DNA from 3 places in the Pseudoalteromonas sp. SA25 genome. Region 3 is predicted to be linked to each of the others. Evidence: predicted binding sites of a transcription regulator. Region 3 holds the regulator's gene; each other region holds the start of a gene.
The links. The regulator sigma-54, encoded in region 3, starts transcription at its own class of promoters, with help from an activator protein. The targets are predictions, from matches to a motif close to GTTGGCACGNNNNTNGNNT.
Positions count from the first base shown of each region.

Region 1 (10,240 bases), on a different contig from region 3:
TAGTTATATTCACCTGATTCGAGCTGATAAGGCTGCGTGCTGTCTTGGTAGCCTGAAAATATAAATTTTCCGTCTTCTGATCGGGTATTCATTAAGTTAGCTAGCGTTTGTTGAATGCCACTAAGTTCTGATGCAAACGTTTTTAAATCGTCTTTAGTGTACACACCATTACCAGCTTGAATAGTGAGCTCTTGCGCTTGTTGAATATTACTGTTTATACTTTGTAATACGCTTTCTTCAGTTTCTAGGCGGCCATTTAGCTGGTTAATATTTTTAGTGTATTGCTCATTCGTTTGTATTTTATTTGAGTACAGCATAGCTTGGGAAATAGCAGCTGGTGCTTCTGAGGTGGTTAAATACTTTTCACCTGTTGTTACTCGCTCTTGAGCATTTGCAACACCTTGTTGGTTGTCGAGTATTTTATTTATGTTGTTTTGGTACATTAAATTATTAGATAAACGCATAATTACCTCGCCGCATTTAATAAGGTGTCAAAAATTTCTTGAGCTGCTGCTAAAACTTGTGCTGATGCTGAATATGATTGTTGAAAACGCAGTAAATTCGCGGCCTCTTCATCAAGGTTTACTCCAGATAACGACTCGTACCATGCCTCAGATTGCTGTGCTAGTGCGTCAAATGCAGCCCCACTTGTGATTGCTTGGCCAGTTATAACACCTATATCACTCACTAATCCTGAATAAGCTTGGTTGAACGTTTTATGGTTGTCGGCCGTTGCTGTTGTTTCTACATTTAAACGGACTAACTCGCCATTTTGTAAGTCAGCTAATTTTAAACCATTACGGTTATCATCAAAGCCGCCTTCGTTAAACTCAAGTGTAAATGTGTCGCCTGTTGCTGGTGTTCCTTCTATATCAAAGTCAAAACCATATGAATCATAAGGAGCGCCCAGACCTGCTAAAACATTTTTACCCGGTGGCGCTATCGTTACTGCCACATCAGTGCCACTACCATCGCTAATTAAATAATCATTGGTACCTGTAGCTTTAACAAGTGTTATTTCACCGTTTGTTAAGCCTGGTGCTGAAGTAAAACCACCGGAGGTAACACTTGTTACTTCTCCCGCTGAAATAGTAGCGGTGCCTATATTATTTAAATCGTTAGCAGTACGGATTGGCGATGCTAGTGCTAAATCTTCTGTGCGCCCTGTTGCAAGTGTAATACTTGAAGCGGCATCTGAATTAAGCTTTATTTGAAACTGATCTCCCACGTTACCTGTTTTGGTTGTATCTATATTTAATTGTAGTCCGAAAGAGTCTTTTACCGTTGCTAACACTTCTGGTGTTGTAGCTGTTGCCGCTTGATAAGGGACTGCATTTCGAATATCGTCTGCATTTATGATCCCATCAGCTGGGATATCTGCAACTGATGGATCACCTAGCGGCTCGCCTTTATTATCTACTGGTTGAATAGAAACCGATGTTGCACTGGTATAAGTAATAATAAAGTCACTAGCAGGAAGTTCACTGCCTTTACCGGGCTCTACCGTTGCAGTCATACCAGCATCACCAGTATTCGCTTGATACGCATAAGCGCCAACGGTAGGTATATTAAAAATATTACCACCTAGCTGACCTGTTGCATCCATACCCAATTTGTTTTGTTCGTTAAATGCATCAGCTATCGCTAAGCCCATTTGGCCAATTTGGTTTTGCGCAGGGACTAATATGTCATCTCTAAAAGCAAGTAAGCCGCCAATTTTTCCTTTAAGCTTGCTTACATCAACTTCAAGCGGCACTGCTTTGCCACCATTAACGTCAAGCGTGAATTCTTTAAAATTAGGATCGGGGTCGCCTGTCATCGAAAATAAGTTAAATGCACCATTTTGCATAACCACTGCTTCGCCTGTGCCCATAAAAACGAGTTTTTCGCCATTTGGACCATCAAGCGTTTCTATGTCTATTAGCTCTGATAAGTCGCGTATTGCTTTATCGCGTTCGTTATAGGTAGAGCTGGCATCTGCGGCGTTATTAGTGCCATTAACTGCCGCAATATTTTGATTTAGCGTACTAATACTTTGAATTAGTGAGTTTGCTTCATCTGAAAATATTTCGAGCTGCTCGTTCACTACACTTTTTTGATCAAGCACGATGCCCGAAAGCCTATCCATTTGATCAATTAAGCTTTGCGCATCTGTCATTACTAATGAGCGGGCAACGTTAGATGACGGCTGATTTAGCGCTTCTTGCACGTTATTAAATAAAGAGTTAATTCCGGTCGAAAGGTTGTTCGACTCTTCAGAAAAAATAGTATCAACTCTATTTGCCTCAGTAATAAACTGATCGAAAAACGATTTATTAGAGGTGTCACGATTTAGCTGTGACTGAGCAAACTCGTTTAGTAATCGGTATGTTTCGCCTCGCCCCACTTGGTTATCAACCATAGTGGTAAACTCTGTACGCTCACGCACATAGCCTACGGTATTTACATTGGCGATATTTTTACTTGTCGTTTGCAGTAGCTCCGAGCTTGCTCTAACCCCAGAACTGGCAATGTTTAATAAATTAAACGACATGTTACTCTACTCCTTGGCGGATCACGTTTGCCGCAATGTCTTTTAGCTGACTGCTATTGAGCACTTTTTTTATTTTGCTGGCATAATTTGGATCGGTTGCATAACCTGCTTTTTGTAATGAATCTAAAAAGTCGTTTGGTTTTGCTGTATTTTGTAATGCTTCTTTGTAGCGTGGGTTTTGCGTTAAAAAATCAACGAAGTCGTTCACGCTATCTTTAATTGAATCGTAGGCTCTAAAGCTGGCTTGTTTTTTAACGGGTGTGCCTTGTTCAAACTCAAGCGTTACTTTACTTGCTTTGTCACCTTCCCAGCTTTTATCTGACTTAATATTAAATAAGTTATTTGAGCTGCCACCGTCACTTTTATTAATAATGTGTTTACCCCAACCGGTTTCAAGTGCCGCTTGTGCAACCATTACTGCAGGGTTTAAACCAATTTTTTGCGCTGCAGTTTTAGCGTGTTCCCACACTGAACTTACAAACTCTTCTGCATTTTTAAATGTTGGGCTATCGGTTTTAGGCTCTGCAGTATCGACTTTAGGCTCAGCAATATCGGCTTTAGTACTCTTAACGATAAGATCGGGTTGCTTATTTTTTTGCTCATGAGGAAGCGCGGATCCGACTTGTGTATCGCTAAAAATATCGTTGGTTGTTCTAAGCACCGAGCCTGGCATAAAGTTTTTAGACTCAGGCGATAACTGCTGAACAATTAAATCGGCAAGGCCTAATGAGCCATTTGATGAAAGCTCTGTTGAAAGTTGCTGATCGTGCATTTCTTCAAAAAACTTTACGCCACTTGAATTAAATGGACTGTCTTTATCTTCAAATGCTTCGTTAGCTTTGCGCATTCCTTTGAGCAACATTTGCGTAAAAATAGCTTCAAATTGTGCGGCCGCTTTTTTGAGCGCAGCTTTGGAAGCATCAGTTGATGCATCGCCACTCGTTAAGGCTTCTTTACGAAGTGAATCTAAGTTGCCTAAATCAAAAAAGTTTTGTTTATCGAGGTGATTAGTTTCCATCGGCTTTTTGACACAAAATGAATAATGCAGTTAAAAATGCAAAAATTGAGCCACTACCGATAAAACAAGGAAGATAAAAATAATAAACTTAAGTTGCTGTAAATAAAAAGCCCTACATATAGGGCTTAAGTAATACGTTATTTATTGGCTTGGGTTATTTATATAACAACGAGCTGTCCGTTAATTGCGCCGGCTTCTTTTAGTGCTTCTAAAATAGCCATTAGGTCACCAGGCGCTGCGCCTACTTCGTTAATTGCGCGAACTAAATCGTCAAGGCTTACACCTGGATTAAATACAAAGGCGCGCGAGTCGTCTTGGTTTACATCAATAATACTTTGCTGTGTGACAACTGTATCACCGTTTGCTAGCGGGTTTGGTTGTGACACATTTTGTTGTTCTGCAATTGTTACTGTTAAGCCACCGTGAGTTATAGCCGCAGGCTGAAGCTTAACGTTTTTGCCAATGACAATGGTACCGGTGCGCGAGTTAACTATAATTTTAGCGGCCATGTCAGCTGGTTTAAATTCTAAGTTTTCGAGTGTCGATAAGTACGATACACGCTGGGATGCATCGCGTGGTGCTATAACACGAATAGAAACAGAATCTATTGCTTGTGCGCTATTTGGGCCAACTAAGTCATTAATTGTTTTTTCTAGGCGTTTTGCCGTTGTAAAGTCTGGGCGGTTTAAGTTGAAGGTAATGTAATCGCCTTGCATAAATGGGCTTTCTACAGTGCGTTCAACTGTTGCGCCATTTGGTATACGACCAACTGTAGGGGTGTTAATTACAACCTTACTACCATCAAGGCCTTGTGCGCCTAAGCCACCGACAATTAAGCTACCTTGTGCAATAGCGTACACGTTGCCATCTACACCCTTTAAAAAGGTTTGTAGTAAAGTACCGCCACGTAAACTGCCTGCACTACCAATAGAAGAAACCGTAATATCTATTGTTTGTCCGGGCTTTCTAAATGCAGGTAATTCTGCATGCACAGCAACAGCGGCAACATTTTTAATTTTAGGACTTTGAGTTGAAGGTAGCGTAATACCAAAGCTGTTCAACATGCCTCTAAAACTTTGTTGTGTGTATGAGTTTTGCTCGCCAGTACCTGGTAAACCAACCACTAAGCCATAACCAACTAATTGGTTAGAGCGTACGCCTTCAACCATAGACACATCTTTTATGCGCTCAGCACTGGCAGTAAACTGCCAACCTAATAACACAACTAAACATAAAGCTTTAAGGCTATTCATGTTGTTACCCTCTAAAATGGAAACAGCGAACTGCTAAAGAAACGTGTAAGCCAACCAGGACTTTGCGCTTCTTGCGTTTGCCCTTTACCTGAGTATTGAATACGTGCATTAGCAATACGGTTTGATTCAACCGTATTATCGGCGCTTACGTCTTGAGGGCGTACTAGCCCTTCTAAACGAATAAACTCTTCGCCGGTATTAAGCGTTAGCCATTTTTCACCGCGAATAACTAAGTTACCATTAGGTAAAACGCGCATTACATTAACCGAAATATCGCCCACTAAGCTGTTTGACTGGTTTGATTTTGAATCGCCCGTAAACGACGAATCGCTACCAATGCCAAACTGAATACTATCGCCACCTATATTTACAGGTAGACCACCTAATCCAATAACGGGGTCTAAGCTTGCGTCGGTTTCTTTGTCTGTTTCTGTTTTAGCGGCTTTTGTTGCTTGAGTAGACTCTTGCAATTTAACCGTAATTATATCGCCAGTACGTAGCGCTTTTTTATCAGAATATAAGTCGTTTGATGTATGAGTATTAAACAATGAACCTGTGGCTACCAGCGGCTCTAAAATAGGCTCAGGGTACATAGGTGCGTAGTAAGGGTCGTCCTGCACTACTTCACTATTTTGCGTAGACATACAGCCACTTAAAAATAATGTGCCCGCTGTAAATAAAATAATATTACGCATAATTCCCCCTACTCTATTAAAGCTGTTGATTGATATAACTCATCATTTCGTCAACGGCCGAAATTACTTTTGAGTTCATTTCGTAAATACGCTGAGTTTCTATTAGATTTACTAGCTCTTCAGTTACATTTACGTTTGATGTTTCGAGCGAGCCTTGAATAATGCTACCTAACCCTTCAACGCCAGGATTACCTTGTACCGGCGCACCACTTACAGCGGTTTCGGTATAAAGGTTTTGACCAATTGGCTCAAGACCCGATGGATTAATAAAATCACTAATAGTAAGCTGACCAATGACCACGTTATCGGCTTGGCCTGCAACACGTACAGATACTTCGCCGTCTTGCGAAACCGTAATTGATTGCGCGTCATCAGGTACATTCATTTCTGGCTGAATAACGTAACCTGCGCCCGATGTTACAATTCGGCCATCGCCATCGGTAGTAAACTGGCCGTTGCGCGAGTAAGCAATATTGCCATCTGGTTGCAGTACTTCAAAAAAGCCTTCACCAGAAATCATCCAATCTAGTGAGTTTTCGGTGGTCAACATGTTGCCTTGCGTAAACTCTTTTTGGTTAGCTACAACTTTAGCACCCGCACCTAACATTAAGCCCGATGGCATTTCGGTATCTTGCGATGAACGACCACCTGGTTGATTAATATTTTGATAAAGTAAATCTTCAAATATAGCGCGGCTTTTTTTGTAACCTACGGTACTCGCATTCGCTAAATTATTTGAGATAACCGATATATCGGTTTGTTGAGCGTCTAGCCCAGTTTTACTGATCCACAATGCTGGATTCATAATCGTGTCCCCATTTTAAAGTTAAACTATGCGTAATAACTGATCTTGACGCTCGTCAATTTCTTCAGCTGTTTTCATTAATTTCACTTGTAATTCAAATTGGCGCTGGTGGCTTATCATGTCGACCATTTCGTGAACAGGGTTCACATTCGACATTTCAAGCGAACCACTTAAAACTTTTACATTGGCAGAGGTATCTACAGTTACATTTGCTTTTGGTCTAAATAAACCATCGTTACCTTTTTCGAGCTGTGAGCTATTTGCTTCTACTACTCTAAGCGTGTCTATTTCTTCTAAAAAGTTAGCTGGAGCGCCTTGTGGTCGAACTTGAATAGCGCCATCTTGGCTAAACCCTATTTTTTCGACTGGGACGGGTAAAATAACAGGTCCCCCTTCGCCAATAACTTGACGACCATGGCTGGTTACGAGCATGCCTTGAGCAGTAACGTTTAACGTACCCACTTTTGTGTAAGCTTCATTACCGGAGGCATCTTGCACAGCAAGCCATGCGTTATCGCTCATCGCGATATCTAAGTCGCGCCCGGTTTGAACAATGCCACCCGATACCATGTTTGAACCCGGACGCTCTTGCATTGAAAATACACGTGTAGGCAAACCTTCGCCAAACGCTTGCATTGAACGCGCCTGCGCAAAGTCAGCTTTAAAACCCGTTGTATTTGCATTTGCCAAATTATTGGCTTTTAAAGCAAGCCCTTGTAGGCTTTGCTTAGCGCCAGAGGCCGCAATGTAGACCATTTTGTCCATAGTATCGACTCACATAAAAAATCTCTGAACTTATAAATGCAAAATAGGTGCCAGATTAAATTTGACGCAACATTGAGAGGTATTTAGAAGGGCTTACAAAGAGGACTTATAAAAAAGGCTGCAAAAATGCAGCCTAATATATTTAATGGGGTTTAGCTTATCGAATCTGCAAAATACTTTGCTGAATAGTTGAGTTAACTTCAAGCGCACGTGAGTTTGCTTGGTAATTACGCTGTGCAGTAATTAAGTCTACGAGTTCATTAGTAAGGTTTGTATTTGATTGCTCAAGCGCTGATGAGTTAATTCCACCAAATGTACCCGAACCAGCTTCACCCGCTACAGGTTCACCTGAATCAATACTTTGCTTCCAGCTTGTATCACCTACTTGTGATAACCCTTGTGAATTTGGAAAACGTACCATAGCCACTTGGCCTAGGAATGTTGAGTCACCATTACTGTAAGAAGCGACAATTTTACCGTCTGTTCCTATATCAATTCCGGCTAAACGACCAACCGTTGAGCCATCTTGATCGAGTGCTTTTACTTCAAAACCACTTGAATACTGAGTTGGGATACGTCCTGCCGTGTTATTTTCATCGCGCCAGTTAAGCTCAATACCAGTACCAGGGAAAGTTGCACCATTGTCTAGTAATGTTGATAAACCAGCGCCAGAACCCGCTGGTAGTAATATTTCATCAAAAGTAGTTGTATTTGTATTTGCCACACCACCTGTTGTTGATGGCAAACCACTTGAGTTAAAACCTAGGGTAGTCAGTGGTGTATAAGGTGTCGTTGTTTGTTCTCCACCAGTTGTGCCATCAACTACTTTGCCATCGAGTGTTGCGTATACTTCCCAACTGTTATCTGTACCACCTGCTGCGGCATCATCTTCTTTAGCAAAAAAGTATTGTAAGATGTGCGGCTCACCTAGTGAATCATATACTGTTGTTGACGTAGATGAGTTATAAGTACCACTAGACGTAGGGTCAAAATCTAGACCTGATGGATCCGCCGTTGCATCTAAGTTAAACGACAAAAATACATTTTCTGTTGCGCGAGGAGAACCAGACGAATCAGGGATTTGAATTGGATCAGTTGTGCTCAAACTTACCGACGTTGTATCACCTGTAGATGAATCAACAGGGAATGCTTGTAAAAAGTTACCTTTTGCGTCAACCATAAAGTTATCTTGGTTAAGCTTAAATGCACCCGCACGTGTATATGTTAAATCTTGCGAAGATAAATCGTCGGTCATCGCAAAATAACCTTCACCAGTGATTGCTAAATCAAGTGAGTTATTTGTAAATTGTAGTGAGCCTTGGTGAAACTGCTGCGCAACCATGGTTGTTTGCACACCGTCACCATTTTTAGTCTTACCAGAGCTAAACACTGATGAAGCGTAAACATCGGCAAACTCAGCGCGTGACTCTTTAAAACCTGTGGTATTAACGTTTGCAATATTATTTGCCGTTACGTCTAAATCTTTTTGCGCGGCAGCAAGGCCGGTTAATGCAATATTGAAGCTCATAATTCACCTCTAACCTGTTAGTCTGTGGCCTGCTAGCAGGCGAAAAATACTAAAATTTATTACGCGATTTCTGCTACATCTGTCAGCCTAACCGCACCTTCTTTAGTGTTAATAATAATGCCACTTGAGCCATTAATATTAACGCTTTCAATGTTCTTGAATGTAGCAATGGGCAAGCTTGAAAATTCGCCGTCAGTACTTCCTTCGGCGGTTACTGAGTATTCACCTTCAGGTAAACGCTCACCGGCTTCATTTTTGCCATCCCACGCAAAACGTACTGCACCTGCTGATTGAGAACCCATATCAATAGTTCTCACTAGCTGACCTGATGCATCTGTCACTTTAATTTTTAAGTTATCAACGGCTTCTTCTGCCACTGCAGAGCCTCTGGCATCACCCGTTTCATTTAAATCCAGGGTGTTTGACTCAAGTAAAGCTTGCTTGCCAACAAGTGTTGATGCTTGCAATGCTGAATTTGATGTCATAGAAGACGCTAAGCTATCAAAATTTGAATTTAAATCGCTGATGCCTTGCGCCATTGTGAAACTAGTCATTTGCGCAATCATTTGATCGTTATCCGCAGGGTTACTGGGATCCTGAAACGATAATTGCTGAGTTAACAAAGAGAAAAAGTCTTCTTGTGTTAACGCATCACTCTCATTGTCGCTGGTCGCTACTTGCGATTCTTGCCAGCGTATAGAGTCTAAATAGGATGAAGATGTACTAATATCGTTACTCATAACCTACCCTCGGTTACCGCTGCCCTAGCAACAGTGTTTTACTTAGCATTTGCTTTGCTGCATCAGCAACTTGCACGTTTGTTTGGTAAGAACGAGAGGCAGAAATCATATTTGCCATCTCCTCTACAACATTGACGTTGGGTTTATAGATATAGCCATTTTCATCCGCACTTGGATGGTTTGGGTTATATTCAATTTGTAATGGTGCATTACTTTCAACAATGCCCAAAACCTTAACACCAACTGCGGAGCCCTGTTGGTTACTTACTGATGCTGAAGCCTTTGTTAGCTCAGCCGCAAATACAGGTTGGCGCGCTCGGTACGTTTTGTCTTGAGATGAACTAATGGTATTAGCATTAGAAATATTACTAGCTGTAGTATTTAAGCGAACGTTTTGTGCGCTCATACCCGAACCTGCAATATCGAAAACATTATATAAACTCATAATTTTTATCCTTGACTACCGAGAGCTTTATTCAGGCCTTTAAATTTGCCGCTTAAAAATTGCAAGCTGGCCTGATACTCCATAGCATTCTGTGTATACAAGTTTCGTTCCACTTGTATATCAACCGAGTTACCATCACCTGTATCTGATTGATTTGGCATACGAAATGATTCTGAACTGCCCATACTATGAGTACCTCCACCAATGTGTTTATCATTAGTTCTTACCATAGTATTGCCGCTTTGCTGGGTTGACCTTGCCGCTTTTAATGCAGAGGCAAAATCAATATCTTTTGCTTTATAGCCAGGCGTATCAGCGTTAGCTATATTAGTTGCAATTAATTCAGCTCGCTGTGAACGGATCAACATGGCTTGCGGATGCACACCTAATGCTTTATCAAAACTGATAGCCATAACCTTCTCCAAAAAATTGACTTACCCATGAATAAAGCAAAAAAT
Region 1 covers NZ_WTKV01000021.1:2,419-12,658, forward strand. The annotation lists gene flgL (flagellar hook-associated protein FlgL) at 1-464, opposite strand, end outside; gene flgK (flagellar hook-associated protein FlgK) at 467-2,533, opposite strand; gene flgJ (flagellar assembly peptidoglycan hydrolase FlgJ) at 2,535-3,551, opposite strand; gene GQR45_RS15950 (flagellar basal body P-ring protein FlgI) at 3,710-4,804, opposite strand; gene flgH (flagellar basal body L-ring protein FlgH) at 4,816-5,499, opposite strand; gene flgG (flagellar basal-body rod protein FlgG) at 5,516-6,304, opposite strand; gene GQR45_RS15965 (flagellar basal body rod protein FlgF) at 6,326-7,069, opposite strand; gene flgE (flagellar hook protein FlgE) at 7,227-8,597, opposite strand; gene GQR45_RS15975 (flagellar hook assembly protein FlgD) at 8,657-9,337, opposite strand; gene flgC (flagellar basal body rod protein FlgC) at 9,351-9,782, opposite strand; gene flgB (flagellar basal body rod protein FlgB) at 9,788-10,195, opposite strand.
Region 1: the regulator sigma-54 is predicted to act here: its motif matches at 7,106-7,124, upstream of GQR45_RS15965 (flagellar basal body rod protein FlgF).

Region 2 (10,240 bases), on a different contig from region 3:
CTTAAAGATACAAGCAATGCCGTGCTTATCCGTTTAAGTAATTTGAGTACAATTAAGATAATTATCTCTAATGAAGAAGTTCGCTGGGTTCATCAAAAATCAAATCTTCCATTTGCTCATATGCCTCTTCAGAGCCAGGAACATTAAACAAAATCATAAGTACAATCCATTTTAAATCTTCTAGGCTTATGGTTGGTTTATCTAGTGAGGCTAAACAGTCCATTACCATCTCACGAGTTACATTGTTAATTACGCCTATTTGCTCAATAAACATTAAAAAGCCACGACACTCAGCACTGAGCCTTTGGCATTCACTATCGGTAAATATACGCACAGCATCTTTAGGGTTAGTAATAAGATAAGGAGACTCGTCACTGTGTTGTAAATCGGCGAGTTGCTCTAACCAATCGAGTGCTTTAAATATCTCAGGCTTATTAAAGCCCGCGCGCAGTAGCTCATCGGTTAACTCATTTTGCTCTGCAAATATATCCGCTTCGCTGTGAATGTAATTTTCAAAAAGATATAAAAGAATATCAAACATATTACCTTCCTGCGCTCAACTTAATATAACCATCTAACACTCGCTCAATCTGATCGTCTAATTCTAAATCGAGTAACCTAGCGAGCACTTTGTCTATTGGCCACTGTGCGCGACGTACAATGTCGTCTACGCTGGTGACTTCAAAGCCAATACTATTTAAAACCTCGCATTGAGAATTTGCCTGAATAGGCTGCTCTTTGTTACATACATTATTGTCGTAAGTAAAACTCACCTCATCAAGAATGTCAGCCACGTTTTCTACCAGCTTAGCACCTTGCTTTATTAAAAAGTGACTTGCCTGCGCTAACGGGTTTTTAATAGAACCCGGTACTGCAAATACCTCTTTATTTTGTTCAAGCGCATAACGTACTGTAATTAACGAACCGCTTTTAATTTCAGCCTCAACAATAAGCACTCCCAACGATAACCCAGAAATAATACGATTTCGGCGCGGAAAGTTATGCGCATGAGCAGCTGCCCCTGGTAAAAACTCACTCACCAACAGGCCGCTTTCTAAAACTTGGTCTGTTAATAGTTTATGGCGTTTAGGGTAGTAAATATCAACCCCAGTACCAAGCACCGCTATGGTTTTACCCGTACCAGCAAGAGAGCCCTTATGTGCTGCTCCATCTATTCCCCGTGCCATACCTGAGGTAACTGTAATACCCGCTAAAGTTAACTCGTATGCAAATTCTGATGCTATTTCAAGCCCGGTAGGTGTGGCATTACGACTCCCTACAATTGCAATTTGTGGAGTAGATAATAACGAGACATCTCCCCTACAAAATAGTAATAAAGGCGCACTGGCAATCTGTCGGAGATCTTCTGGATAAAGCGCATCAAAAATACAGACAACCGTAATGTTGTGCAGCGTAATTAGTTGCTCATAATGGCTGACTTGTTGCCAATTGGTGTTGAGTAAATTACTCGCCTGATTAGCGGTTAATCCAAGCTGTAAAAGCTTGTCATGAGGTAAGTCGAATAACGACCCAAGGGAATAATTTGTAGATAGTGCTAAAAGGGTTTTGATACCCAACCCTTTACACATATAAAAGGCAAGCCAGTGGGCTAGCTTGCCAGATGACTGATCCATGCTCTCTCCTAGAGCACCGACTCGCTACTTATTAATGAATAACTGCAATATCTCCAATGCGAATTGGGTGCTGGTTTTTAGTTATTAATGCATAACTTATTTTGTCATACACTTTAAAGACAATTAGCTCGCCAACTTTTTCTTTAGGCATAGTCCACGTTGTGCTCTCTTCGTCAGACTCATCACCAAATAATTGGCTCACATCAGATAAAAGCTTCTCGTATTTACTAGAATCTTCTGGGTAACGAGGGCCACGAGGACCATCAATAACCGTTGGCGATTGACGTTCTAGATCTAATACATGACCCGCTTCTATGTTTTGTTCACTGCCTAAGTTTAGCACTACAACATCCATTGTGCTGAATTCTCTAACTTGTCGTGGGGAAGCAATAATATTCCCTGTTACGGGCTCAGAAGGACGGTGAATATTAAAGTACGCAGGAAGCATTTGACCTTCCATTGCCGGCATTAAAAAATCGCCTTGCTGAATTTCTCGTTTAACAGACTCAACACGTAATGACGAAGGCACACCATTGTGTTCATCACCCGCTCTAAACGCACGTGCGATACCCACGTAAGATGCACGCGTTGCTAACACTTCACCGGTTAAATCAGTGTAAGGATCACCTTTATGGTAAATGGCATATGCCTTATGTACTTGTAAGTCGCCTTTAACATATAAAATATGGCCTAACGTTTGTGTTTTAGTATTTTCGTTAGCACCTAAAATATAAGGTTTGCCTTTAATATCGTCACTATTCATTGCTTGCTCGTAACTGATATACGGTTTGATCATTTCAAGCGGCAAAGTAGTAATAGCATTACGCCCTTTTGGTGTAATACGACCCTGAGGAGATAGCTTTCTATATCCTTTATTAATCACTAAACGTGGGTTTCCATCTGCATCGTATATCAGCGCTAATGCATCACCGGGGTAAATTAGGTGCGGGTTGTCAATTTGTGGATTCATTTGCCAAAGTTCAGGCCATAGCCAAGGCTCATCTAAATAGATGCCAGAAATATCCCAAAGTGTATCGCCTTTTTTTACAACATACTGTTTTGGTGCATCTTTTTTTATTTTAAGCACGTCAGCAATTGCGGGAAACGCAGCACTTAACGTAAGCATGATTGCAAGTAATGGAGATTTCATTGAGCTTCCTTGTATTGTTTTTTCATTATTATTGCCCAAAACCTGTTAAAGGTGAACGCGAATGGCTAAAATAAGAGCATACAATACCCTAAATTAAGCACAAGTGAAAAAGGTAACTATGGCTAGGTTAGAAGTTTTAAGATTTCCAGATGAACGTTTACGTACTATAGCAAAAGATGTTGCACAAGTTGACGACACAGTACGCCAAATTGTAAAAGACATGCTAGAGACAATGTACGATGAAAATGGCATTGGACTTGCAGCCACGCAAGTAGATATTCATCAACGAATCGTTGTTATTGATGTATCAGAAGAGCGCGACGAGCCACTGGTATTAATTAATCCACAAATCATTAAAAAAGACGGCTCTACCGTTAGCGAAGAAGGCTGTTTATCAGTACCTAACTCGTATGCAAAAGTAGACCGCGCTGAAACAGTAACAGTCGCTGCACTTAACGAAAACGGTGAAGAGTTTGTACTAGATGCAGATGAATTACTGGCTATTTGTATTCAACACGAACTAGATCACCTTCAAGGTAAGCTGTTCATTGACTACTTATCTCCATTAAAGCGCCAACGTATTCGTAAAAAGCTTGAAAAAGAAGCTAAATTTGCAGATTAGTAATAAGTACCTTAGGAAAACTCAGTGACTCAACCATTACGCATTATATTTGCCGGTACGCCGGACTTTGCAGCACGTCATTTACAAGCGCTGATACAAAGCGAACACCAAATAGTGGGTGTATATAGCCAGCCAGATCGCCCTGCAGGTCGTGGTAAAAAATTAAAAGCCAGTGAAGTGAAAGCGCTAGGGCTTGAGCACAACTTACCGGTTTTTCAGCCACAGTCATTAAAAAATGATGAAGCACTAGCAGAGCTAACAAGCTTAAATGCCGACATTATGATTGTTGTAGCGTATGGCTTAATTTTACCTAAAGCTATATTAGAAGCCCCACGTTTGGGTTGTTTAAATGTGCATGGCTCTATATTACCGCGCTGGCGCGGCGCTGCACCTATTCAACGCGCAATTTGGGCAGGTGATGAACAAACCGGCGTAACAATAATGCAAATGGATGAAGGGCTAGATACCGGCGATATGCTACATATCAGTCGCTGCCCTATTAGCACGACAGAAACTAGCGCTAGTTTATATACAAAGCTTGCTGAGCTAGGTCCAGACGCGTTAATTGAAACCATTAATAAATTAGCTAATGGCGAGCTCACCCCTGAACCTCAAAATGATGAACTTGCTAACTACGCTAAAAAGCTTTCTAAAGAGGAAGCTAATATCGATTGGTCAATGAGTGCACTGCAAATTGAGCGAAACATTCGCTCTTTTAATCCATGGCCAGTGTGCTTTACCCAAATGGGTGGGCAAACAGTAAAGATTTATCAAGCGCAGGTTGTGCTGCAATCAGGTGATCCTGGGCAAATTTTATCAAGCGATAAGAATGGCGTAGTAGTGGCGTGTGGCGAACACGCTTTATGTATTACGCAATTACAGCCGCAAGGTAAAAAACCAATGGCAATTAACGACTTTTTAAATGGTCGTAGTGACTGGGTTACCCCTGGCACAATATTAGGCGAAAACAATGAGTAATGTTCCAAACGTACGAGCGCTGGCCGCTGAAACTTTATATAACGTAGTTGATAAAGGCGCATCGCTTAATCAAGAACTTCCATTTGCAAGCCAAGGCTTGCCGCCTAAAGATAAAGCGTTGCTACAGCAAATTTGTTATGGCGTTTTACGCTACTTACCGAGCCTTGAAAATTACTGCCAACACTTAGTAGAGCAGCCATTAAAAGGTAAACGTAGAATATTTCAGTTTTTATTATACGTAGGTATTTATCAACTGCAGCATATGCGCGTACCACCACATGCTGCAATTTCAGAAACTGTAAACGCACTGGCTCAACTGCGCGCTTTAGGATTAAAAGGGCTGATAAACGCCATTTTACGTAGTTTTCAGCGCCAACAAGCAGAGCTTGAAGAAAAAGCGAAGCTTATTCCGGTATGTTTATACAACCATCCAAATTGGTTTATTAAACAGGTGCAAACAGCCTACCCAGATAGCTGGGAAGCACTACTTGAAGAAAACCAGCAACAAGCACCTATGTGGCTTCGTGTAAACCAAGCACAATTTAGCACGCAAGAATACAGCGAAATGCTTAGCGCTAACGATATTGAACACACCTTAAACCCTGACTTTATTGATGGGATTAAGCTTGCCAAACCACGTGATGTATTTTCGTTGCCTGAGTTTGATACAGGTGCATGTTCAGTACAAGATGCTGCAGCACAGTTGGCAGCCCGCTTTTTAGAACCTAAAGCAGATGACTATATTTTAGATGCCTGTGCCGCCCCTGGCGGAAAAACATGTCATATATTAGAGCTTGCTGATGCTGATGTACTTGCACTTGATAGCGACTCAACTCGCCTTGAACGTGTTAAGCAAAACTTAACTCGTATTGGCTTAGGTGCAGACCTACAATGCGGCGATGCATCGCAACCACATACCTGGTGGGACGAAAAATTATTTGATCGTATTTTGCTTGATGTGCCTTGTTCAGCCACTGGCGTAATTCGCCGTCACCCTGATATAAAATGGTTACGTCGCGCATCAGATATCGAAGACTTAGCTAAGTTACAAAACGATATTCTTGATAGCATTTGGCCACTGTTAAAACCAGGTGGCACATTGGTATATGCTACGTGTTCGGTTCTTCCACAAGAAAACCAACAGCAAGTTGCTAAGTTTTTAGCTAATAACGATGATGTAGAACATATACCTCTACACGAAAATGATACCGTAACAACTCCAGGTTTGCAGTTACTGCCCGGTGAAAGTGATGGATTTTATTACGCTAAGCTAGTTAAAAAAGCCTAATAGCCGTACACTAAATAGTTAGCCATTTATGAAACATTAAATGGCTATTTTTTTAATTAAATTATGATCAATACCACGGGTAAATAATGAAAATAATTATACTCGGTGCCGGGCAAGTTGGTGCTACGCTTGCTGAAAACTTAGTTGGCGAACAAAACGAAATTACCGTTGTTGATATAGACGGTAACCGATTACGTGAACTTCAAGATAAGTACGACTTACAAGGGGTTATGGGCCACAGCGCGCACCCTGATGTATTACGCCGTGCAGGCGCTGAAGATGCCGATATGATTATAGCGGTAACCAGTTCAGATGAAGTGAACATGGTTGCATGCCAAGTGGCGTACAGTATTTTTAAAACGCCCACTAAAATTGCCCGCATTCGCTCAGAGCAATATTTAAAATACCGCGAAAAACTATTTCAAAACGATGATTTACCAATCGATCATTACATTGCTCCCGAAGCACTGGTCACTAAGTATATTCGCCGTCTAATTGACTACCCTGGTGCTCTGCAAGTATTGCAGTTTGCTGATGGCATGCTCTCGTTAGTAGCCGTAAAAGCTTACTATGGGGGTTTATTAGTAGGTTATGCGTTATCTGCACTTAAAGAACATATTCCTAATGTAGAAACTCGTGTTGCCGCTATTTATCGTCAAGGTAAAGCAATCAAACCACTGGGTACCACCGTTATTGAAGCCGATGACGAAGTATTCTTTATTGCCGCTACAAAACATATACGCGCAGTAATGAACGAGCTACAAAAACTTGAGCGTTCGTACAAAAAAATTATGATAGCTGGTGGCGGTAACATTGGGGCAGGCCTTGCCCGCTCACTTGAAAAAAACCACACCGTTAAACTAATTGAACGCAGTAAAGAACGTGCCGAGCAACTCTCAGAAATGCTCGATAACACGGTCGTTTTTTGTGGTGACGCATCTGATCAAGAACTGCTCTCAGAAGAGCATATTGAACAAGTCGATGTATTTATTGCCGTAACCAACGACGATGAAGCAAACATTATGTCGGCCATGCTTGCAAAACGTATGGGCGCACAAAAAACCATGGTACTTATTCAACGTGGAGCTTACGTTGATTTGGTACAAGGCGGCGAAATAGATATTGCCATATCGCCACAACAAGCAACTATATCAGCGTTATTAACGCACGTACGCCGTGGTGATATTGTTAACGTGTATTCACTGCGTAAAGGCGCAGCAGAAGCCATTGAAGCGGTTGCTCATGGTGATGAAAACACATCTAAAGTTGTTGGGCGCGCGATTGCCGACATAAAACTTCCTGCAGGTACAACCATTGGGGCAATAGTACGTAATGACGATGTGTTGATAGCTCACGATGATACAATTATTATGTCGGGCGATCATGTCATCATGTTTTTAATCGACAAAAAACACATTACCGTTGTAGAAAAACTATTCCAAGTAAGTGCTATATTCCTTTAACTAGTTACTCTAATTAGTTAATTTAATACACAAAAAAGCCGCTGACTAAGGCGGCTTTAATGGAGTATGCTTAAATATTGATTACTGTACTTTTGAAAACTCTTCTTTAGAGATTTCACCATTACCATCAGTATCCAAATCATCAAAAATCTTTACAAGCTGAGGGTTAACCTTTGCTTCTTCCATTGTAATAGCACCGTTACCATCTGCATCAAAAGAGGCAAAATCTACTGCGGCATATGCTGCTGATGAAGATGCTAAAACGATAACTGCAAGTGTTGTATTGAATGTTTTCATAATAATATTCCTAGTAATATGGGAAGTCCTTTTCAAAGATCCCTGACTGTGAAAAATGTTTAATCTGAAAAGATTAATTAGTAGTTAGCGAATTCTTCTTTAGAAAGCTCGCCGCTACCGTCGGTATCTAGCTCAATAAATTCAGCCATTAAATCTGTATCGACTGCCGCTTCGCTTGGGCTAATTGTGCCGCTACCATCGATATCAAGGCTGTCAAAATCTGATGCTGCAAATGCAGCGGAAGAAGATGCTAGTACTATAAGTGCTAATGCTTTATTTAAATGTTTCATAACTTAATCCTTCAATGTTCTATCAAAAAAATTGCTTCGTTTAACTTAAAACGTAATTTTTCACTTCATTGTTATCCTCTTTCGTAAGCTCCCTTGCCTACTTAGGTGTCTTTGGCAACTCAGGATAAATACTTTTTAATTAAGCTTCTGAAAATTCTTCTTTTGATAACTCACCATTTTGGTCAGTATCAAGCTCAGAAAACATGCTCATTAGCTTTGCATCTACTGATGCTTCTGCTTGGCTAATTGTGCCACTGCCGTCTACATCCAGTGTGTCAAAATCTGTTGCAGCAAAAGCGGCTGAAGAAGATGCAATAGCGATAAGTGCTAAAGTTTTATTAATACTTTTCATAATATGTATCCTTCAAATTTATGTGTGTGCGATTAAGTATTTCACTTTGAATCACGATTTCGTTCAGTACACTTAGACTATTACAACTTAGATGCCAACATTTAAAAGCTATTAATTTTCAATAAGTTAAATATAAAACGTACAACAAGAAGGCGTTTTTAGAATAGTTATTGTTGCCCTTTAGCAACACGTTTTAAAGAGATGATATTAAAGTCATTAAAAACATATAGTTATGTTTATATAAAAAGATACATTTTTAAATGTACGGTTTTAAAAGGAGGGATTTAAAATAATAATTGAGATAAATTTTAACGAGGTAGCTTTAATAACAAAAAACAAGCTGTAAAAAACAATACGTAATCAATTGTTTTATTTAAATAATAATTTTAATTATGAAAGAGAGAAAAAACATTTTATAAATACTGACATAAAATGCCTTTTTGTTGCAAATAAGCGAAAACCTATTTATTCAACGGTAGGCTCAAGCGCAGAAGGGTCTATAAAATGCTCTTTCATAAAGGCTTTCATTTCATCCTCGCTTGCTAGTAGCTTAATTCCACAGTGCACGCCTGCGGCATGCTCTTTAACACTGCAAATTTCACCTTCAAAATCTTTATCACTGCTATTAAGTACGACAGTGCATTGCATATCTTTAATACTTTCAACTTGCTGATCGCCTCTAATATCAAACATTACACCAGTGAGTGAAATGTCTTTAATAAGGCCTTCAAGTACCCTATCGTCACTTAGTTTTAGCTTTGCAGGTAATAAGGTAGGTATGCGTGTTTGTGAGCGTAGCGCAAATAACTGCACTTGCTTTGGAAAGTTTATAAACACGAGTTTAGCGGGATGAGAGGCTACCGACATAATTTGCTGGCGAAACGCAATAACTTGCCCACCACTACCTTCAATAAGCGCTCTTACAACAACCATTACGCCATCACTTAAATAGTCACTCGCCGCAGGTAAACGCTTTGCATTGGGATAATTTAAAATAATAAACTGTTTATCGAGTAAACCAACTAATTCAGTTTTAACACGCTTACTGCTTGTAGGTGTTAATATTTCTAGGTCGACTAAGCTGCCTACACTTATATGCTTTAGCTTTTCTAAATTTGTTGGCATATCCCTTTCCCAATAGTTCGTAATTTAAAACTTAAGCCGCTCGTTTATCCACGCCAAAAAGTAGGCGTAAATAACACTAATAAAGTAAATATTTCTAAACGACCAAACACCATTGCAATGGTAAGCAACCATTTAGCACCATCGGTTATAGCGCCATAATGCGATGCTACATCTCCCAGACCTGGACCTAAGTTATTTAAACAAGCCGCAGTGGCTGAGAACGCAGTTATGTTATCCATACCCGTGCCCATAAGCGCTAACATAATAATAATAAACACCAACGCATATGCAGAGAAAAATCCCCACACGGCTTCTACTACTTTGTCTGGCAACGCCTTTCGACCCAGCTTGATTGAATATATAGCCCGTGGGTGCACCAAACGATTAAGCTCACGCACACCCTGCAAGTACAGTAAGAACACGCGCACTACTTTCATACCACCACCAGTAGAGCCTGCACAGCCACCAATAAAGCTCGAAAATATAAGTAAAATAGGTAAAAACAAAGGCCATGTTGAAAAGTTATCAGTAGCAAAGCCTGCTGTTGTACTCATAGAAACAGCCTGAAATAACGCCTGATCGAGGGTTTCATCGCCATTAGCAAATATTTCGTTAGAGGAAAGTACGGTAAAACAAATAACCACCAGCGCTAATTGAATACACAAAAACACCTTAAACTCAGGGTCTCGAATATAAACTTGTACGTTTCGACTCGCCACTGCAGCGTAGTGCAGGGAGAAGTTAACAGCGGCAATAATTAAAAAGAACACACAAATAAAGTTAATTACAGGGCTGTCAAAGTGCCCCATGGAAGCATCATAAGTAGAAAAACCACCTATCGCCACCGTTGAGAATGCATGACATATAGCATCAAACCACTCCATACCTGCTGCCCAATAAGCCAGCATACAAGCAATAGTCAGCGACACATAAATATACCAAAGGTGCTTTGCTGTATCGGCAATTCGCGGGGTCATTTTGGAATCTTTTACAGGCCCAGGTATTTCAGCGCGATATAACTGCATACCACCAACACCTAGC
Region 2 covers NZ_WTKV01000031.1:3,687-13,926, forward strand. The annotation lists gene GQR45_RS19340 (DUF494 family protein) at 68-541, opposite strand; gene dprA (DNA-processing protein DprA) at 543-1,634, opposite strand; gene GQR45_RS19350 (LysM peptidoglycan-binding domain-containing protein) at 1,666-2,784, opposite strand; gene def (peptide deformylase) at 2,903-3,406, shown strand; gene fmt (methionyl-tRNA formyltransferase) at 3,431-4,384, shown strand; gene rsmB (16S rRNA (cytosine(967)-C(5))-methyltransferase RsmB) at 4,377-5,672, shown strand; gene trkA (Trk system potassium transporter TrkA) at 5,759-7,135, shown strand; gene GQR45_RS19375 (calmodulin) at 7,217-7,432, opposite strand; gene GQR45_RS19380 (calmodulin) at 7,510-7,722, opposite strand; gene GQR45_RS19385 (EF-hand domain-containing protein) at 7,862-8,074, opposite strand; gene GQR45_RS19390 (flagellar brake protein) at 8,540-9,199, opposite strand; gene GQR45_RS19395 (TrkH family potassium uptake protein) at 9,244-10,240, opposite strand, start outside.
Region 2: the regulator sigma-54 is predicted to act here: its motif matches at 8,155-8,173, upstream of GQR45_RS19385 (EF-hand domain-containing protein).

Region 3 (10,240 bases):
ACCAGCGAAGTTTTAAATATCATTCCGGTTTTAAAACGACTTGGTGCCAAAATGATAGCGATGACTGGCAATACGCAATCAACCATGGCGACCCTTGCTAATGTACATGTGTGTATTAAAGTAGAAAAAGAAGCCTGTTCATTGGGTCTAGCTCCTACATCAAGTACCACTGCAACGCTTGCGATGGGCGATGCCATGGCAGTTGCATTATTAGAAGCTCGCGGGTTTACAGCTGATGACTTCGCGCTATCTCACCCAGGTGGTAGTTTAGGCAAGCGTTTATTACTTACTTTAAAAGATGTTATGCACAGCGGCGCAAATACACCTATTATTAGCGTTTCACAAACAGTTAAAGACGCCCTCATTGAAATGTCTGCTAAAGGTTTAGGTATGACAGCCATTGTTGATGAAAATCAGCAGCTCGTGGGATTATTTACCGATGGCGATTTGCGTCGTATTTTAGAGCAAAGAATTGATATTCATACAACACAAATAGATGTTGTTATGACTAAGTCATGTACTACGGCTACGCAAGATATTTTGGCTGCTGAAGCGCTTAATATTATGGAACACAAACGTATAAATGGCTTAATCGTCGTCAATGAGAAAAACCAACCTATTGGCGCATTAAACATGCAAGACCTATTAAAAGCAGGAGTGTTATAAATGCAATTTGAAGAACTCTATCAACCGCTGAGCGATGATGCAAAAGCACGCGCTAAAAAAGTAAAGCTACTTATATGCGATATTGATGGTGTATTTTCTGATGGCCGTATTTATCTTGGTAATCAAGGTGAAGAGCTAAAAGCATTTAATACAAAAGATGGTTTTGGCATTAAAGCGCTTATAAACAGTGGCTTTGAAGTGGCTGTAATTACTGGTCGTCATTCACAAATAGTGCAACAACGTATGAGCAGCTTAACCGTACAGCATATTTATCAAGGCCAAGAAAATAAGCTCATTGCCTATCAAGAATTAAAAGACAAACTCAACCTTAGCGATGAACAAATTGCTTATATCGGTGATGATGGTCCTGACATGCCCGTTATGGAATTAGTCGGCTTTGCTGTTGCAGTAAATGATGCCCATCCACTTATTAAACGTTTATCACACTATGTAACGCAAATGCCTGGCGGCTTTGGTGCAGTAAGAGAGCTCACCGACTTGCTCATGCTTGAAAATGGTAAAGCATTGACTACACAAGGCACTAGTTCATGAATGCAGCGCGCATAATATTAAGCGTTTTATTCATTAGCTGTATGGTTTGGCTTTGGTACCCTTATTTTACACAAACAAATATTGTGCCTCAGACTGAGCCTGAAGTTATTGCCAAGCCTGATTACATAGCCATAGAACTCAAACAAACAGCCTATGACGAACAAGGTAAAATTAGTCACAAAGTCACTGCGGCTAAAATGGAGCTATATCAACAATTAGGTTTTACGTTTTTTGAAAAACCTATTTTTACTTTATATAACGAAAAGCAAACGTGGCAAATAAATGCAGACGAAGCAACATTATACGAAGACAAACAATTAATTTTAGAAGGCAATGTGGTTGCCAAAAACTTAACCGATAACGCCATGATAGACAAAATCAATGCTGATAATATTCAGGTAGATATAAAGCTATTAACAATGCGTTCGGAGCAACCCGTTATCATCACTGGACCCAATTTAAAAATCACTGGTAAAGGCCTAGAAGCCGACTTAAAAACCGAAGTGATAAAACTAATTAACCATACGCGAACCATATATTATGACCAATAAAATATTAAAATCACTTATTATTCCTACACTTATACTAGCGTTTAATAGTGGTGCTGCAGAGCAAAACACGCAACCGACTGCAAATCAAATTTCAATAAGTGCCGACAAGCAAGAAGGTCAATTAAAAGCTAATGTCGGGATTTTTGAGAAAAACGTTGAAATTATTCACGGTAACCGCCGTATCACAGCCGACCGCTTAGAAGTACATAAACGCGATGAACTTGGTGATAATAAACAATTATTAATTGCTACAGGTAGCCCTGCGCACTTTGAAGAAAAGCAATCAGATGGCACAACTATGAGCGCCAGTGCTGACGAAGTACGTTATGATGTATCTAAGCGTTTTTTAACGCTTGTTGGTAATGCACAAGTATCGCAAGCGGGACAAAAAATAAATGCTAAAAGCATTACCTACGATATAGAGCAGCAGCTAATCAGTGCCGAAAAAGATGAAAACTCAACTGACCGCGTTCACACAATTTTAGTGCCAATCGAGACTAAAAAAAGTAAAAAAAGCGACAAAGGTTAACCATGAGCACATTAAAAGCAGAGCTATTAGCAAAGAGCTATAAAGGCCGTGAAGTTGTAAAAAACGTCGGCCTTGAAGTCAAAGCTGGCAGTATTGTTGGCTTACTTGGCCCTAACGGCGCAGGTAAAACCACCACGTTTTATATGATAGTAGGACTTGTACCTAGCGACAAAGGTAAAATATCGATAGACGATAACGATATTACTCTTTTACCTATGCATAGTCGTGCTAGATTAGGCATTGGCTACTTACCGCAAGAGTCTTCAATATTCAGAAAGCTGACTGTTTATCAAAACTTAATGGCCATTTTAGAAACGCGCAAAGAGTTAAATAAACAAGCTAGAGAAGACACTCTCGATAAATTATTAGATGAATTTAGCATACAACACATTCGCGATAGCCAAGGTATGGCATTGTCAGGTGGCGAACGTCGTCGTGTTGAAATAGCACGTGCGCTGGCAGCAGATCCTAAATTTATATTACTGGATGAACCATTTGCAGGTGTTGACCCTATTTCGGTATTAGACATAAAGAAAATAATAGAACATCTTAAAAATCGTGGGATTGGTGTATTAATTACCGATCATAACGTAAGAGAAACCCTTGATGTTTGTGAAAAAGCCTACATTGTTTCTCATGGGGAGCTGATTGCATCAGGTACTCCAGAACACGTATTAAATGATAAAACAGTACGCGATGTTTACTTAGGCGAGCAATTTAGGCTGTAACATTTACGCCATGTCTTTAAGCATCTGCTAGTATTAATTATAACAACATAAAAGGATTGTTAGAGATACATGAGGCAATCACTACAGCTGCGCATGGGCCAGCAACTTACAATGACTCCACAGCTGCAACAAGCTATTCGTTTGTTGCAACTCAGTACATTGGATCTCCAGCAAGAAATACAAGAAGCTCTCGACAGCAACCCGCTATTAGAGGTTGAAGAAGCAGACTATTCAGAAGACGCTGCAGGTAAAAACGAGCAAAAAGCAGATACAGATGACATAACTGTTAGCGCATCTGCCGATGATGCTCCAAGCGAATACGAACAAGATAGTGGTGAAGCACTTGCAAAAGACACGCTAAGTGACGACATGGCTATGGATGTTAGTTGGGATGAGTACATGAGTGCCGCCCCAGCAGCATCATCGGGTCCGATGCCTGAAGACGAATCAATATACCAAGGTGCCTCTACTGAAACGCTCCATGAGTATTTAATGTGGCAGTTACAACTAACGCCATTTAGCCCTACAGACGAAGCTATTGCTATTGCTATTGTAGAAGCCGTCGATGATTCAGGTATTTTAACACTAAGCTGCGAAGAGATTTTAGAAAGCTTTAATCAAGAAAACGAAGATGATAACGAAGTCGAACTTGATGAAATTGAAGCTGTATTAAAACGCATCCAGCTGTTTGATCCTGTTGGTATTGCTGCACGTAGTTTACAAGAGTGTTTGTGTATTCAGCTTAACCAGTTTGATAAAGAAACACCTTACATTAATGAAACAAAAATGATTTTAACCGAGCATATTGATTTATTAGCTGCTCGTGACTATCGTACATTAATGAAGAAAACTAAGCTCAAAGAAGAAGAGCTTAAAGAAGTAATGACATTAATACATACTCTTAGCCCTAAACCTGCAGATACTATTGTAAGAGAAGAGTCTGAGTATGTTATTCCTGATGTGTCAGTTAAAAAAATTAAAGGCCGCTGGGTTGTTGAGTTAAACCCAGATAGCATGCCTAAAATTCGTGTTAATAGCCAATACGCGGCAATGTCTCGCACTGTAAAATCCAGTGGTGACAGCCAGTTTATTCGCTCGCATTTACAAGAAGCTAAATGGTTTATTAAAAGCTTAGAAAGTAGAAACGACACGCTATTAAAAGTAACAAATTGTATTGTTAAGCAACAACAAGGCTTTTTTGAACACGGTCCTGAAGCCATGAAACCAATGGTTTTAAATGATGTTGCTGAAATGGTAGAAATGCACGAATCAACAATTTCGCGCGTAACAACCCAAAAGTATATGCACACACCCCGTGGTATATTTGAGCTTAAATATTTTTTCTCAAGCCATGTAAGCACCGAAAACGGTGGTGAATGTTCATCTACAGCAATCCGTGCGCTTATCCGAAAATTAATCGCAGCAGAAAACTCAGCAAAACCATTGAGTGATAGCAAAATAGCGGATATATTGGCTGAGCAAGGAATTAAAGTAGCGAGACGTACAATCGCAAAATACCGCGAATCTCTGGCTATTCCACCGTCAAATCAACGTAAAAGTTTGATTTAAGACGCAAAAAAAGAGGGTAATGCTTATGCAACTAAACTTAACTGGTCGTCACGTAGAATTAACCGATTCACTAAGAGACTATATTAATACCAAATTTGCGAAGCTAGAAAGACACTCTGATCATATTAATAATGTTCATGTCATTCTCGATGTAGAAAAATTAAATCAAAAAGCAGAAGCCACCATACACGTAAGCGGTGCTGAGCTATTTGCCTCTACAGAACATCAAGATATGTATGCCGCCATTGACTCGTTGATCGACAAGCTCGATCGACAAGTAATTAAACACAAAGAGAAGCTTGCTCGACACTAATATGATGAAATTAAGCTCACTTATATGCCAGGACTGCAGCAAAGCTGCGGTCCTTTTTAATAGCAAAAAAAGAATTTTAGAGTTCATTAGCGAACTTGCTCACGACAAACTTCCGTATTTACCGCAACAAGATATTCTTAATGCTTTAATGAGCAGAGAGAAACTCGGTAGTACAGGTATAGGGCGTGGCATTGCCATTCCTCATGGAAGAATGAGCGGTGCAGAAGAGCCTTTGGCTTTAGTACTCGTTAGCGAAACTCCAATAAATTTTGATGCAATCGATAATCGCCCTGTTGATATTTTCGTCGCACTCATCGTACCAGATGGCGATAACCAGCAGCACTTAAAGACTCTAGCAACCATTGCTGATAAACTAAACAACAAAGATTTTTGTAAACAGTTACGCAGTGCAAAATCAGATACTGAGCTTTACCAAGTTATTGTCAATCAATCATAGTTTTATAAAGGGTGTTAAATGGAGTTAATTATCATAAGCGGTCGCTCTGGTTCTGGAAAGTCGGTTGCTTTACGCGTTGTAGAAGATTTAGGTTATTATTGCGTAGATAATATTCCAGTTAACTTGCTTCCTTCATTAGTTCGCAGTGTGTCTGATAGCTATGATAAAATTGCTGTTAGCATTGATGTGCGTAACATCCCTAAGCAACAAGATGAATTTAACGATATTCTTGAATACTTGCCTGGCTTTGCAAAACCTACTTTATTTTATTTAGATAGCGACGATCAAACATTGATCAAACGTTTTTCTGAAACTCGTAGATTACACCCACTATCAATTGACTCGTTGCCTCTTGATTTAGCCATCAAAAAAGAAAAAGAATTACTTGATGTATTAATCACCCGCGCCGACTTTATGATAGATACAACTGATTTGAGTGTTCATCAACTTGCTGAATCTATTCGTGAAAAGATTTTAGGTAAAAAAGATAAGCAACTGATTGTCACGTTTGAATCGTTTGGTTTTAAATACGGTATACCAAAAGAAGCAGATTACGTATTTGATGCACGCTTTTTACCCAATCCACATTGGGAACCTGAATTAAAACCTTTAAATGGGTTAGATCAACCTGTTAAAGATTATTTGGCCAATCACAGCATAGTGCAAAAATTCACATGGCAAATTCAAACATTTGTACAAACATGGTTACCGCACTTAGAGCGAAATAACCGCAGTTATTTAACCATTGCTATTGGGTGTACAGGCGGACAACATCGCTCTGTATATTTAGCGCAAACTATCGGTGAAAGTTTTGCAATGACACATCCCAATGTGAAAATTCGCCATCGCGAACAAGAAAAATAATATAGCTGAATAATCACCTGTTCAGCTTAGGTAGAGTAAGTTATGCATTGTGAAGACACTTTTTTAATAAAAAACAAATTAGGATTGCACGCCAGAGCAGCCACCGTGCTTGCCCAATTGGCAGTGCAGTTTGATGCGACAATTACATTATTTCAAGATGACAAAGAAGCTGCAGGCGATAGCGTACTTGCACTAATGTTACTTGAAAGTAGCCAAGGCAAAGAAGTAAAAGTTGTATGTAAAGGCCCCGATTCTGAGCAAGCTTTACATGCTGTTGGAGAATTAATAGCACAACGTTTTAATGAACAAGAATAAACAGTTATAAAAATAATGCTCGCATTACTAATGCCCCAACTAAAACAGATATATAAAATAAATACGGTTAGTGACGCCAGTTAACTCACCTCTCCCCATAAAGTAATATAAAAATTTATAAAGGACGCCAATGCCTGAAGCTTTTGAACAAGATTACCCACTACAGCAACTAAAACAGGTGACTAAGTCACTCAATAGTGGTCAATTTGTTCAAGTTAGGCGCATGCTCGCAAAAACAGCTCCTTGTGATACCGCATTATTATTAGAATCATCACCACATAAAATTCGCCGACTCCTTTGGCAGTTGGTTGATCCTGATGTGCAAGGTGATGTTCTTGAAGAACTCTCAGAAGATGTTCGTTTAGGCATTATTGCCCAAATGGAACCTAAGCACATTGCAGCCGCAACAGAAGATATGGGCCACGATGACTTAGGTGAAGTATTACGTAGTCTACCGGACACCGTTTATAAAGACGTTGTTAGCGCGATGGACATTCAAGACCGTGAGCGTGCAACACAAGCACTTTCGTATCAAGAGCGTTCTGCTGGCGCGCTAATGAACACCGATACGGTGACCATCCGCCCTGACGTTACGCTCGATGTTGTACTTAGGTATATTAGGCTACGCGGCGAGTTGCCAGAAGGTACCGATGACTTGTACGTTGTTGATAAGCATAACTGCTTTATAGGCGCTTTATCGCTAAGTACATTATTAACTAACCCGCCAGAAAAAATTGTTCGCGATTTAATGGATGAAGATTGTGAATCCATTCCAATCTCAATGGATGAAAGTGAAGTCGCGCAATTATTTGAACGTCATAATTGGATATCGGCCCCCGTAGTTGATGATAACGATCAGCTCCTTGGTCGTGTCACTATCGATGACATCGTTGACGTAATCCGCGAAGATGCTGAGCATAGTTTATTGGGCTTAGCCGGCCTTGATGATGAAGAAGATACCTTTGCGCCAGTACTAAAAAGCTCTAAAAAACGCTCCGTTTGGTTAGGTGTCAACTTACTAACTGCACTTGCAGCTGCTTTTGTAGCTAGCTTTTTTGAAGGCACTTTAGATGTGCTCCCTATTTTAGCTGTACTAAACGGTATTGTCCCTTCTATGGGCGGTGTTGCAGGTAGCCAATCATTAACGCTTGTTATTCGTGGTATTGCAGTAGGTCATATAAATCAAACTAACCAACGCTTTTTAATGATGAAAGAGCTTGCTATTGGCGCGTTAAACGGTGTTTTGTGGTCGTTGTTAATAGCAGGTGTTATTGCCCTATGGCAATGGGACTTTATGCTTGGTGGCGTACTCGCCTTCGCTATGTTTATGAACTTAGTGGTGGCAGGTGTTGCTGGTGCGAGTATCCCTATTATTCTTAAAAGAATGAATATAGACCCAGCACTTGCAGGGAGTGTGGTGCTAACCACGGTGACAGATATTGTGGGTATATTCGCCTTTTTAGGTACTGCTACTTGGTTGCTGGTTTAAATTAGAAACCTTTGCAAATAACTAAAGTAAAAAACACTTAGGGTAAAGCTGCAACTATGACAACGGATATCAAAAATAAAAAAGACACACCTAAAAAAACGCCAAAACAAAAAGGCCTATCAATATTAAAAAGTGTGTTGATATATGGTTTCATATTTTTCGTAATTTATAACGCTGTAAATTGGTGGCGACAACCTGTTATGCCAGCAAATCCTCAATTACAATTAATAGATTATAAAGGGCAAAACATTGATTTGTCAGCAATGAGCCAAGATAAACCAACACTTGTCTATTTTTGGGGAACTTGGTGCCCTATTTGTAGTATTACCTCCCCTGCCATAAACGAACTCGCAAAGGAGAATAACTACCCTGTCGTGAGTATCGCAATAAAATCAGGCTCGGATCAAAAACTACATGAGTATCTAAATGATCATGGCTACAGTTTTACCACTGTCAACGATCAACACGGTGAGATATTTGCCGATTGGCAAGGGCAAGTCACGCCATCTTATATAATCTTAAAAGATAATAAAATGACGCAAGGGCTAACAGGCATTCAGCCGTTATGGTCACTAAAATTACGTTTGTGGTTATCATCAATGTTTTAAGAAAAAACTAACTGCAAGTATATAGGCACTAAATATGCGCTATCTCAAGAGGGGTTTCTAAAAGCTCGCTCTTTATCACCTACAATAATATAGATAATAAAGAGCAAGGTTTACTTAATTTACGTATTAAAAAGGTTTTAAAAAACCTTAGCGTAATTAAACTAATCTACTAGTTGTTATTAGATTGAATCACTAACGTGTACTTTGACGATTACCGCCTACTTTTGGTTTAGTGTTTGCCTTTTTAAATTGGCTAAAACCGGTATGTCGCGTTAGTGCAGGACGTCCGCCTTTACTGCCACCTTTACCTGCTTTTTCATCACGCCCTTCTTCAGGCACTAAACAGTTAGGCCCTTTACCAATTAAATTAGCTTTACCCATTTTACGCAGTGCTTCACGTATCATCGGCCAACCTGCTGCATCATGGTAGCGTAAAATAGCTTTATGTAATCTACGTTGACGAGCACCTTTAGGTACTGGAACAACTTCTGTATTGTTTTTTATATTACGTAAAGAGTTCATTTCTGTGTGGTAAATAGTCGTCGCATTAGCCATCGGTGATGGGTAAAAATTTTGTACCTGATCAAGCTTAAAGTCATTCGATTTAAGCCATAAAGCCATGTTTACCATGTCTTCATCTTTTGTCCCTGGGTGAGCAGATATAAAGTAAGGAATTAAATACTGCTTTTTACCGGCTTCTTTAGAATACTTATCAAATAATTCTTTAAATTTATCGTACGCCCCCATACCTGGTTTCATCATTTTTGATAATGGGCCATCCTCTGTATGCTCTGGCGCTATTTTTAAGTAGCCACCTACATGATGCGTTACTAATTCTTTAACGTAACGCGGGTCGCGTACAGCTAAGTCGTAACGAACTCCAGAAGCAATCAATACCTTTTTGATACCCTTAACTTCACGTGCTTTTTTATATAAGTCTATTGTTGGCGTATGATCTGTATCCATATGCTTACAAATTTCAGGATACACACATGATAAACGTCTACAGGTACTTTCTGCCTTTTTGCTCGTACAACGCAGTTTATACATATTTGCAGTTGGACCACCTAAATCAGAAATAACACCAGTAAAACCGGGGACTTTATCTCTAATCTGTTCAATTTCTTCAATAATTGATTCTTGCGAACGGCTTTGAATAATACGCCCTTCATGCTCCGTAATTGAGCAAAACGAACACCCACCAAAACAGCCGCGCATAATATTAACTGACGTTTTTATCATGTCGTAAGCAGGAATTTTAGAGTCGCCGTAACTTGGGTGAGGAATACGCTGATACGGTAAACCAAACACAGCATCCATCTCATGTGTTTCTAATGGGTATGCTGGCGGGTTTACCCAAATAGAACGATCGCCGTGTCGCTGAAACAGTGCTCTTGCACAACCAGGATTTGTTTCTTGATGTAGAATACGCGAAGCGTGGGCGTATAAAGGTTTGTTAACACTTACTTGCTCATAAGCAGGTAACTTAACATAGGTTTTTTCCCATGGCTTAGGTCGCGCAGGCTGAACCATAATCGGTTTTGCAGCTTCTGCTTTTAAATCTATACCGGCTTGTTTAAATTCAGATTTACTACAGCC
Region 3 covers NZ_WTKV01000001.1:57,856-68,095, forward strand. The annotation lists gene GQR45_RS00305 (KpsF/GutQ family sugar-phosphate isomerase) at 1-666, shown strand, start outside; gene kdsC (3-deoxy-manno-octulosonate-8-phosphatase KdsC) at 667-1,218, shown strand; gene lptC (LPS export ABC transporter periplasmic protein LptC) at 1,215-1,769, shown strand; gene lptA (lipopolysaccharide transport periplasmic protein LptA) at 1,759-2,298, shown strand; gene lptB (LPS export ABC transporter ATP-binding protein) at 2,301-3,026, shown strand; gene GQR45_RS00330 (RNA polymerase factor sigma-54) at 3,096-4,595, shown strand; gene hpf (ribosome hibernation promoting factor) at 4,621-4,908, shown strand; gene ptsN (PTS IIA-like nitrogen regulatory protein PtsN) at 4,913-5,365, shown strand; gene rapZ (RNase adapter RapZ) at 5,384-6,229, shown strand; gene GQR45_RS00350 (HPr family phosphocarrier protein) at 6,272-6,544, shown strand; gene mgtE (magnesium transporter) at 6,675-8,033, shown strand; gene GQR45_RS00360 (protein disulfide oxidoreductase) at 8,090-8,641, shown strand; gene GQR45_RS00365 (YgiQ family radical SAM protein) at 8,834-10,240, opposite strand, start outside.